DNA from 2 places in the Peribacillus sp. ACCC06369 genome. Region 1 is predicted to be linked to the other one. Evidence: riboswitches for the same ligand, from Rfam matches in the RefSeq annotation. Region 1 holds a riboswitch; the other holds the start of a gene.
What was found. Region 1 has a riboswitch for cobalamin ahead of QUF78_RS27055 (ABC transporter substrate-binding protein). Riboswitches for the same ligand answer to the same signal wherever they lie in the genome.
Positions count from the first base shown of each region.

Region 2: it holds a riboswitch for cobalamin, as region 1 does, so the genes downstream of both, nikA (nickel ABC transporter substrate-binding protein) here and QUF78_RS27055 (ABC transporter substrate-binding protein) in region 1, are expected to answer to the same signal.

Region 1 is NZ_JAUCEN010000002.1:5,324,716-5,330,525, forward strand. Features, by position in the region: gene QUF78_RS27045 (heme ABC transporter ATP-binding protein) at 1-116, opposite strand, end outside; gene QUF78_RS27050 (FecCD family ABC transporter permease) at 122-1,135, opposite strand; gene QUF78_RS27055 (ABC transporter substrate-binding protein) at 1,140-2,105, opposite strand; cobalamin riboswitch at 2,285-2,459, opposite strand; gene QUF78_RS27060 (polysaccharide deacetylase family protein) at 2,547-3,428, opposite strand; tRNA gene QUF78_RS27065 (tRNA-Arg) at 3,633-3,706, shown strand; gene QUF78_RS27070 (hypothetical protein) at 4,204-4,371, shown strand; gene QUF78_RS27075 (DNA topoisomerase III) at 4,589-5,810, opposite strand, start outside.
Region 2 is NZ_JAUCEN010000002.1:2,168,222-2,174,031, reverse strand. Features, by position in the region: gene nikB (nickel ABC transporter permease) at 1-246, opposite strand, end outside; gene nikA (nickel ABC transporter substrate-binding protein) at 284-1,915, opposite strand; cobalamin riboswitch at 2,070-2,258, opposite strand; gene QUF78_RS11475 (aspartyl-phosphate phosphatase Spo0E family protein) at 2,841-3,032, shown strand; gene QUF78_RS11470 (DnaA N-terminal domain-containing protein) at 3,340-3,747, shown strand; gene QUF78_RS11465 (hypothetical protein) at 3,921-4,286, opposite strand; gene QUF78_RS11460 (hypothetical protein) at 4,310-4,747, opposite strand; gene QUF78_RS11455 (FtsW/RodA/SpoVE family cell cycle protein) at 5,499-5,810, opposite strand, start outside.

The DNA.
Region 1 (5,810 bases):
CCGCTGCCATTTGGGCCAAGAATCCCGAATAATTCCCCTTTATGTACATCAAAAGTAACAGAGTCCAAAACAGCTTTGTTGTCATATCCACCTGTTAACCCTTTAACTTCAAGCATCCATCTTACCCTTCTCTCCGTCTCTTTAATAAAATCAGCGCGAATGCGGGTGCCCCGATAAGTGAAGTGATCACCCCGATTGGCAGTTCCGATGGGGCAATGATCGACCGTGCTACAAAGTCCGCCAATATTAGGAATCCGCTTCCTACCAGCAATGACAACGGAAGCAAATGTTTATGGTCAGGTCCCCAAATCTTTCGGACAAAATGAGGAATGACCAATCCTACAAAGCCAATCGCCCCTGAAACGGCAACGGCTGCCCCTGTCAACACCGAACCGGCTATCAAAATCCACATTTTCCGCCGCTTAACATTAACACCTAAGTGTTTTGCCCGGTCTTCCCCGAAAGTCATCGCATTCAATTCGCTCGTATTCATGATCAAGATCAACGAACCAATAATAAAAAACGGCAAAATGATTGCAATATAATTCCAGCCGCGCATTGAAACGCTTCCCATCAGCCAGCCGATGATTTGTCTTAATTCATCACCAGTCAGCGCAATCATCAATGAAATGAAGGCACTTAAAAACGAGCTGAAAATGATTCCCGTTAAAATGATCGTTTCCACTTTCATCGATCGATCCATTTTTTTTGCAAAAGCCAGTACGCAGAACATCGTGAGCACTGAGCACACGATGCTCAATGCCGGAAGAGTATATAAACCGATGAATGGTAGTGATATATTCAAGAATATTGTCAATACGGCACCGACTGATGCTCCTGATGAAATACCTAATGTGTAAGGGTCAGCGAGCGGATTCCGGAGCAGGCCCTGAAACCCCGCTCCCGAAATCGCAAGTGATGCCCCAACAAAACCCGCTAGCAACACACGCGGCAAGCGGATGTTCATCACAATATTCGTAAGCATTACATCCGGATCAGCTGAAATCGGTAAATGAAAAATCTCCTTGCCGATAATTTGTAATAGTACAGGAATCGGTACTGGCACCGAACCAAAGGAAATGCCTATCGTCATTGCGAATAACAAAAATAATAACGCAATCAAATAAGCAATCATCCATTTAGTTGTCAAATAGGTTCGGATAGACTGATTTGGCAAGTTCCTCTACTCCCTCTATTAAGCGTGGACCGGAACGGGTCACCAAGTCGGAATGGACATCAAAGACTTGGTCATCCTTCACAGCATTTACGTCTTGCCACCCTTTTCGGCCCTTCACTTGACTTACTGCATCTTTTGTATAATAACCATACGTTGTAATGATGACATCCGGATTTGCAGCAATCATAGACTCTTCATCAATTTTTGCCCATCCGTCCAGTTCAGCAGCTGCATTTTCCGCTGAAATAATTTGAAGCATTTCATTCATGAAGGTATTTTTTCCAGGTGTATATATCTCAGGTGACGGTGAAACCTCCACAAAAACGGTCTTCCTATCCGCTTCCTTTACGGATTTGGCTTTTTCCTGAATATCCTTGAGCTTCGTTTTCATGTCCGTAACGATTCCGTTTGCCTTATCATGTTCCCCTGTTGCCTGTCCAATCATATCAATAGAATCATAGACTTGGTCAAAGCTTTGTGCATCATTGACTACGAGGACAGCAATTCCAGCATCCTTAAGCTGCTGCAAACCCTCATTCGAATTATGGGCACTGGATGCATGGGCAAGAACAAGGTCGGGCTTCAAGGAGACAATCATCTCCGTGTTCATTTCCATTCCGCCAACTTTTTCAATTTCTTTCGTTTCTTCCGGATAATTATCATAGTCGGAAACACCAACAACCTTTTTACCCAAGCCAAGTGCAAAGACAACTTCCGTATTACTTGGTATCAACGAAACGATTTTCTTCGGTTTTTGTTCTATCGTCACCTTTTCGCCTGTTGCATCTTTAATCGTAATCGGGAAAACTTCCTGTTTGGCATGATTCGTTTCCTGCTTTTCTTTTCCTTCATTAGTAGCATCGCTACAGCCAACCATCATACCTGCAGTCAGCAACATCACCAGTATCAGACCAAAAATCTTCTTCATTTTCATTCCCCACAATCTTTTTTTCTTTTAATTTCTTCACACCTAATGAACAAAACGCATTATCGGAAGATGCACCCCAAAACAAAAGCACCTCCCGTTAAACGGAAGATGCTTGTATGGCAACAATATAATTACGGACTCTTTAGGGTCTGCCACACACCTTCCCATCCGCGTAGGTTACAGGTGTACGAATTTTGGCAGGTCTCCTGGCTCATGGTCATCGTCAACGGCACCTTCCCATATCTCATACAGTGGTAAACATCCGTTGGCTCCCATATACAGTGGCGGGACCGCGCTGGCATTTCACCAACTTCCCTTTTAAGTCATTAAGACACCAAATCGTTCATATGTATATAATTTTCACTGCCTTTCATTATACACCATGTAAGAATCGATTATTATATGATTTTTCTGACTTGCCTCGAAATGACCCGTCCATCTTCAATGATTAGAAGCATTTTCAATCAGGGACGCAAATCCCTCGACTGATAATCCCGGTGAAATCCGAACCCTATGCAGGGAATGCATCCCTTGGTCCCTTGAAGCTCCTCCAGGTTCGGTAGTGACTGCCATCTTGTATCCAGCTTCTTCTGACACCCATAGACTTTCTTCGTTATACCGGCCAACCGGATAGGAAATTACTGTCGTGTCCTGGTCGAGGATACGGTCGAATAGCTCCTTCGACTGAACCATTTCCGCTTCTTGCTGCTCTGCCGTCATCCGGTTCAACTCCAAATGGTTGATAGTATGACTTTCGATTGAAATCCCATTCCTGCTCATCTCCAACATTTGATTTTCAGTCAGGTGATGACCTTTATCAATGGACTTCCCGATCATGAAGATGGTTGCTTTCATATCATATTCTTTTAATATGGGGAAAGCCTCCGTGTAGTTATCTGTATAGCCATCATCAAAAGTAAGCCAGACGCACTTATCACTTGGCATCCGATTTTCGGTTAAAACGAGGAATGCTTCTTTAGGGGATAATGTATAGTAACCATTCTCCCGAAGCCAAGTCATTTGGGATTGGAATTCCTCTCTTGGAACCCGAAGGCCATTACCTTCAGAAATGCTATGATACATCAATATTGGAAACTGAACCGCGGAATCGGCCCTTATCCAGTTTCTCGTATCGATTTGTTCCGGTTCGTCCTTTGAATCCTGTCCGGTGCCATTCTCCGCTGCCTCAACCACTTCAATGTCATCTTCCGCAATCGGCGCAGCCCTCTTTGTGCCTATACCCTCTAAAATCCCTTGTGAGCATGCAGGTAAAATTAATATCCCCAGCAATGCCACAAACAGTAAAACTCTGTATTTTCCCACTATCATTCTCCTATTTTTTTCTAGTATAATAGTACCAGAAAACCAACCAATAATAAAGTATTCCATTTAACGAAAAAAAAGGAAAAAGCAGAAATAAGAGACCCGCTAAGCGTTTAGATGATTTTTTCATAATTATTATTGCTATTAACTTGAAAAGTTTGCCTATAAGAAATATAATAAATAGGTCGTCGACTTTTTTTATATGTCCCAGTAGCTCAGCAGGATAGAGCGACAGCCTCCTAAGCTGTAGGTCGTAGGTTCGATTCCTATCTGGGACGCTAATTTTAAAACCCTGTTACAATGCGGTATCTCCGCGTCGTAACAGGGTTTTTCTGTTGGTATGGCCTTACCTATTTAGGTTTTTGAGGGGCTTCCAATGTAAAGGTCGGATTTCTAGATACCGGTATGAGAAAAGTCGGAAGTATCGGCGAACATTACATTATGAGATTAACCATTTAATTTTCTTTCAACTTTTTGACTCTGTTTAAAGAGAAGTTTTAATTAATGATGTTTTTCGATATATATATCCGCAGAAAAGTAATATTTTTTTGAAATATATGTTTTAACCTGTCCCATCCGGGTAGATAAATACTGTAAGACATTCTCACCAAAGGAGATGATGTGCACGATGAGTACAATCAGAAGCCAATGGAACAAAGAGAATGACGCAGCGGTGTTTAGTCCCGGTGATCAGCGTTAGAGTCAATTGAAGAGTTAGTCGATAACCAAAATGGGAATTACTAGTCTTCTCGCCCAAAGGAGGAGGATACTGATCATGAGTATTTACAACCTATGGAATCCAGAGAATGATGAAGCAATTTTCAGTCCGGGTGATCAGCAGACATTTAGTACGCTTACACTAGCAGATACGGATAAATACACACATACAACTGACGAAACACTTGAATATGAATTACACGGCACCGTACTGAATGAAATTTAACCCTAAGCAGTGATATATGGAAAAGGATGGAGCGAATGCTCCATCCTTTTCTGCTGTCTTTTACTTTTATATGGATTTCGCCACTTCATCAAGCGGCAATCTTTTGTCTGGAAAGATGGACCTGCCCACAATGAACTTGCCCACCCCGCCCCATGCAAATACCCCCCAAAAAAAAGGCCCTTTCACTATTAAGCTTAAAGTGAAGGACCATTTTCTTTTATTTATCGAATTTCAGTTTGGCCAAAGCATCCGCTAAGGCAGTATTGATCGGCTCTTCTTTATTTTGCTTTTTCATATAATTGGAGACTTCATTTTTTGATACTTTTTGATTTTTATTTTGCCCTCTTCGTTTATTGTAAGAAGAAAGTTTTTCGTGAAAACCGCATTTACAGGTGAATGTCTGTGCTTCTCCTTGACCGCGCATTTCCATCTTTTTGTGACATTGTGGACATCTGGCATTTGTTACACGTGAAACACCTTTTTTGTGGCCACATTCACGATCCTGACAGACAAGCATTTTTCCCTTTTTACTATTCACTTCAAGCATCAGCTTGCCGCAATCAGGACATTTCGTTCCTGACACGTTATCATGCTTGAACTTTTGGTCACTATTTTTGATTTCTTGAACGATATTTTTGGCATAGGTGCGCATATCGCCGATGAATGCCTGTTTTGGTAGCTGTCCTTTGGCAATCGCTGTTAACTTTTGCTCCCATTGAGCTGTCAGTGCTGGAGATCGTAAGTCTTCAGGTGCCAATTGAAGGAGTTGTTTACCTTTCGAAGTTACATGAAGGCCCTTCCCTCTCTTTTCAATCAGGAAGCTATTGAACAATTTTTCAATAACGTCAGCACGTGTTGCAACAGTCCCAATCCCTCCAGTTTCACCCAGAGTCTTGATGAGTTCCTTGCTTTCCCCTGCCATGAAACGAGCAGGATTTTCCATTGCCGAAAGAAGCGACCCTTCATTGAACGGCTCCGGTGGTTTCGTTTCACCCTCTGTTTGTTTCACAGTCGAAATGGATAAACTGTCACCTTTTTGAACGTTCGGAAGCAGTTGCTCAGCAAGGCCATCTTTAGCTTCTTCCTCGTCGAATTGGTGATCATAGACTTCCTTCCAGCCAGATTTCAGGACGACCTTCCCTTTTGCCATGAACGTCTCCTGTCCCATTTTTGCGGTGACGGTCGTTTGCTCATATTCAAAAGGCGGCATTAATACGGCAAGAAACCTTTTAACGACCAAATCATAGATTTTAGATTCTTTGTCGCTCAGTTTTCCCGGTAGCGGAGTCTGCTCAGTGGGGATGATCGCATGGTGATCCGAGACCTTGCTATCATCCACGAACGATTTATTGGCCTTAATCGGGCTGCGCAGGATCCTTGATGCATACTGGGCATATGGTTTAATGCTGACAGCCTGTAATCTTTCTTTTAGCGTATCA
Region 2 (5,810 bases), 3.2 Mb from region 1:
CATCCCTAAATCCAATTGCAACACTTTTCCCAGCCATCCAAAATACTGGACATATAAAGGCTTGTTTAAACCAAGCTCAACTCGAAGGGCAGCCACTGTCTCATTCGTAGGAGGAATATGTGACGCCCTTAAGTAAGCTACTGCCGGATCTCCAGGAATTAAGTGAAGCAAGATAAAAGTAATGAGCGAAACTCCGAATAATATTGGAATTAAACTTGTGAGACGTTTAAAAATAAACCAACTCATGTAGCACTCCTTAAGTTGTTTTTAAGTATCCCCTATTTCAATTAACATCAATTGAAGTTAAAGGGACCTCAGCTTCTTGAGGTAAAAAATCTACTCCACTAATGTTTTTTTGATACACCGCTATATTAGACTGATAAGATATCGGTAAATAAATGGCTTGTTCGTGCAATGTCGTTAATATATCTGAATACAGTATTTTTCTATCTTCCTCGTCAGTAGTTAATAATACTTTCTTAATTTTCTGGTCTATTTCTTTTTTTACTGGCAACCCTAATTGAGCGTTATAATCTGGACTACCATTTTCCGAATTAGTCGTCATAGACGCTAAATAGGAATGTGGATCAAACGGTACAGACCATGTTGCTGTAAATAATAAATCAAACTTACCTTGAAATGCCGTTGTCCAAAAAGTATTAGTTTCCTGACTGGTCAACTTAACATCTATTCCCAGTTTTCTAAAATCACCTTGTGTAAATTCTGCGATTGACTTTTGGATGTTATCTGTACTATTAAACAGTAATTCCAATTGCAATTCTTTTCCGTCTTTTTCTCTAAATGGTTTCCCCTTCACTTGTTTCCATCCAGCTTCATCCAATAACATTTTTGCTTTTTCTGCATCATACTCATATGGCTCTATATTAATTTTCGTATAAGGCAAAATAGGTGGAAACAAAGTATCAGCCTTTTTTTCCATACCATAAAAGATCTTATCGATAACAGCTTGTTTATTAAAAGCATGTTGGAGAGCTAACCGAACTTTAAGATCTTTAGTCGCTTCTCTGTTTGAGTTAAGAAGCAGCGTTCTTGTAGCTGTAGGTTCTGACAATTTGGTTTCATATTGCCCTGAATTCTTCAAAAATTGGAATGAATCTTGGCTGATGACCCCGTTTCCAAATATAAAGTCGAGTTCCTTTTTCTCAAAAGCTAACACTCTTGACTCTCCATCAGTAATGACTTTAACAACCACCTTATCTACTTTAGGCTTAGTGCCCCAATAATGTTCGTTCCTTTTGAAAACAGCAAACTCATTTTTCTTATACTCGCTCAATACCCACGGTCCAGTGCCAATCTGAGACTTGAGTCCGTCCTTAAATGTGTTTTGGCTGTCAGGAAAAGCAGCTTCTCCTACAAATCTCAAAGGTCTGATGTAAGTTAGTTCTTGAAGAGTTGGATAATACGCGTTGTTCAAAATAAGTTTAATAGTATATTCATCTATTATTTTTGTATCTTTGATTTGGTTAATTAATCCCACCCATTCATGTTGTTTGCGATTATCTAAAATGGTATCAAAGTTTTTCTTGACGATTGCAGCATTAAATACCGAACCATCGGAAAATTCAACATCTTTTCTTAGATGGAATACATATTCTTTTCCATCTTTCGATATATCCCAGCTCTCCGCAAGCCAAGGCTGAATTTCTCCACCTTTACCGTAATAAACAAGGGATTCATATACCATAGCCTGGGAAAAAAACTCATTCGGAAAATATGTGTGTGGATTTAAGTCACCTATATCCCCAGGCCATGAAAAAGTAACAACTTTTTGCTTTTCATTATCTAATGTATTTTCTTGATCTATTGTTGTGTTGCTGCAACCTGTAACTAAGATTGTGAAAATTACTAGTAGTCCAACAAAAGAATGGAATAAATTAGACCGTTTTATAAACATGCTTTCTCACCTTCAATTATGGAATTTTAACTATTTGAAAAATCACGAAATACAAAAAAGCATTTCCAACCAGATTTAACGGTCAGAAATGCTTATATATTAAGAACAAATTCGTCTTCTAGCACTCTAACACCTCCCTATCTCCCGTAGGTTAACAGCATTTCTAGAACAGGCAGGTCTTCTGACTTAGGTTCATCATCTCCATGCGTCTTCCCGGATATTATCCAGTGACTTTCTTGCATAGGACTCACCCTTACAGCGGCGGGACCGTGCCGGATTTTGCACCGGCTTCCCTTTTAAATATTCGCTATTAAACGAATATACCCATTCCAATAAAATATGAAATTTTTCCTCATCTTCATAGTAAAATATAGAGCTTGTCCATCTTAAAATTATTAAGTCAAAACCTCTTGATGCTTCTTAACACTTTAATAGTTTCATCTCTAATTAATTTTTGATAAACTCAGCAACTAATCATTTCCATCCTAGCAATAAACGAAAACAGTTAGTAAAAAGGAGAATAAATATCTATTCTTAAGAATTTAACAAATATTAAAAACTCTCCTATATTATACGGTTTTACGATTACAACTCTCTAAAAATGGATATTAACTATATGAAAATAAAATCAAAAAGTTTACCTAATACAAATTATATTCCTTATCACAAATTTATGCCATATCAAATTAAGATCCTGATGTTTTTAACGGTTCGTATTGTACGGAGGCAATAATCTTATACAAACAGTTATTTGTAACGACATATATGAATGATAGTATGTAGATTTTTCATTTTCAGATTTGTATTGCTCCCTCCCGAATAAGTTATTTTTTATAAGTGAACACTTACTTTGTATTTGAAAGCAACCTAATTTATGTAATAATAGATTCATAACAATAAAAGAAAGTACTTGAGGGATTTTGCATTGGTAAGTATTGAAGCATTACATGAAAAAATCGAGATATTGAGGAAAGATTTAATAACTACCGCATTGACATATGGATTAACTTCTCCAAAAACATTACATAATAGCCAGGAACTGGATAAACTATTGAATTTACTTGAGCATGAAAAAGAACCAAATGTACAATATTTCAAAAACAGGAATGAAATTTGATTTAATCTTTCTAACTTCATTCAATCATGATAGCTGTAGGAACTATCTCTCTGAATTATATTGGAATTATTTTTAATGATCACTGTGTATTTCATGCAGTATATTTCCCTTACTTAACCACCTCGTGTTCAATTCTTGGACTCGTGGACTAATTTTTCTGGATTATTTAATGAAAATGATCATCACTTCTTACATAAGGCTTCAGTATAGTTTTCTAGGTTTTATTTCGTGTAGAATTCGTCATGGGATTAGAACAAAAAGAAGTTATACTAAATAAAAAGATAACCAGATAGCAAGGGGACGTACAATGGATAGAAATGATAAATCTAAAGATATTTTAATGAAAGAGTTACAAGAGCTTAAACTTTCACTTGAACATGAATTAAATCGTGCCACTCAAATAATAAATCATTTAAAACCAGATAAAGAAGCTGTGCCACCGTTTGAAGATGTCACATTACAAACTGAATTGTTGGACGATCAAGATATATTCTCCCTCGTTAAAGTACAATTGCAGAAAAAGATCTCTAAGCCTAGCTATGAGACATGGTTGAAAGATGTATACTTGACTTCGATTGAAAATGACCAAATGACATTGGTTGCACCTAATGAGTTCGCCCGAGATTGGCTGGAGGAAAGGTACGCAAAATTAATAAAATCCTTGCTGAAGGGTATCAATGGAAAAGATTATAGCATTCAATTTATTGCGAAATAAGGGAACACTCTTAAACATTCAAACGAAGAAGCTATAAAGGCTTCTTCGTTTGTTATAAAAAATAATAAAGTACATGTACTGTTCCTAAAGCTTTTGAGTCTTAGATAATTTAAAGTAAAGAGGCAGCCATGTGGCTGTTTTTTATCGCCCCGAAATGCCCCGATTTCTTAAGTCTAGAGTTTGCTATCATTAATTTTCCTATATCTTAATGTCATATCAACTATTGTCAATAATAAAACAAACCATAAGATAGGATTTTTTAAGGAGATTCCTACAGTGGATTCTCCCCCCATTAATGTTAATACTCCTATTAGCACTAAAGTATAAAAAATAAATACTGCTTCTACAATTAATGAATGTTCACATTCTTTTTCAGTCTTTCGATTAAGGACAATATAGATAATCGCCACTGAGATAATTCCAAATGTCAGTGCCGTCTCAGGTATGTCATTGAAAACGATATGTGGGAAATAATCAAAAATCATTAGAAAAGAAAATAATAATAAGATACCTATTCTTAATAATATTTTCAATTTCATCTAATCCCCCATTCCCTAGATTATTATTTCCCGAACCAGTAATTGCATTGGAAATATTGAACAGATTTAGGTGATGTACAATTAATTTTTCCATAACGAACCACTATTGCATGATAATTCCTTTTCTTTTCTGCAGTGCTATAAGAACTTGATACCCAAGAACCCACATAAGTTGGACTAATTTTAGACCAGCTATTTAACTTTACAAAAAGCCAATTTAAAAATACGCTATCTGTTAATTTTTTAGGAATCTTTTTCATCATATATGCGAAAATTAGATTTTTAGCTTCATTTACACCAGTATTTTTGTAGGTTCTATAAATTGGAGGTATTTCTGTTTTCGTTGATCCACCTGAAATAGGAACATAGGAAGTAATACCACCAACGTTAGGTGTTCCAATACTCATAACTTCATTATACAAGTCTTCAATCTCTTGTTCCGTTAAAATTGTATTACTCATTATTTCTAGACCTTAAAAAAAAAGGCTTACTCTTTTAATTCTTGTTCTGTAGATGTCTCGGTGATAACTTCTTACTTGCAAAGGAAGGAGCTACAAAGGTAAATAAAATAACCAAAGATACTGAAAAAGCAAACATTTTTTTCATAATATTCGATTCCCCTTTTTGTAGTTTTTTAATCTAACATTTTTCCTACATTTAAAGAAAGAAGTAAAAATAAATTCCTTCATGGAACATGCACGTTTATGTAATGAATCTAAGTGGAAGGTGAAGCCGGAACTGTTCCAGTAAATAGAATGCGGCGCCCTTTAGAATGAGTATTAGTTACTATTAAACCTTAGCATTTATATGATAATATATCTATATTAAATGTATATTTTTTTAAAAAAATCTAAATTACAGGATTAAAGAACCATAAAACCAAAAATATCGATACCTATTTTGTTAGTCGCATTTTTTATGCTACCCCTGTGGAACCTCTGAACGGCCTACTAATTTATTAATTTTAAAATGGATCACATTCCTCCAACTTATGAATGCTGTAATAGTATTTGTTAAGCAGTATCCTACATTTCTTCATGCCGTTTATTCATAAAAAAAAGACCAAGCATTGCTTGATCTGAGTGCTAACATTTCTCTCCCGGTAAGAGTTAAGTAGGGGCACATATTTCTTAACCTTCCTCTTTGGGCTACACTTTCTATTATTGAAATTAGTTTAGCCTATCGTATTTTAAATAAATCCTAAAAGTTTTGTCACTTATTCGAAAACATATAATCCTTTTTCTTCAATGAAACATTCAATACCAAACCAAGTCCCATCATCGTAGCCATCACCGAACTCCCTCCATAGCTCATTAATGGCAGAGGAATTCCTGTGATTGGAATTAGACCGATGACCATTCCGATATTTTGAAATATGTGGAAGGTCAAGAAAGAGATGACACCTACACATATAAAAGATTCGAAAAAAGAAGAACTCAATGCAGTCGCAACGATTTTATAAATGATGAAGAAATATAGGGATATTAGCAAACTTGCCCCTATGAACCCAAATTCTTCAGCCAC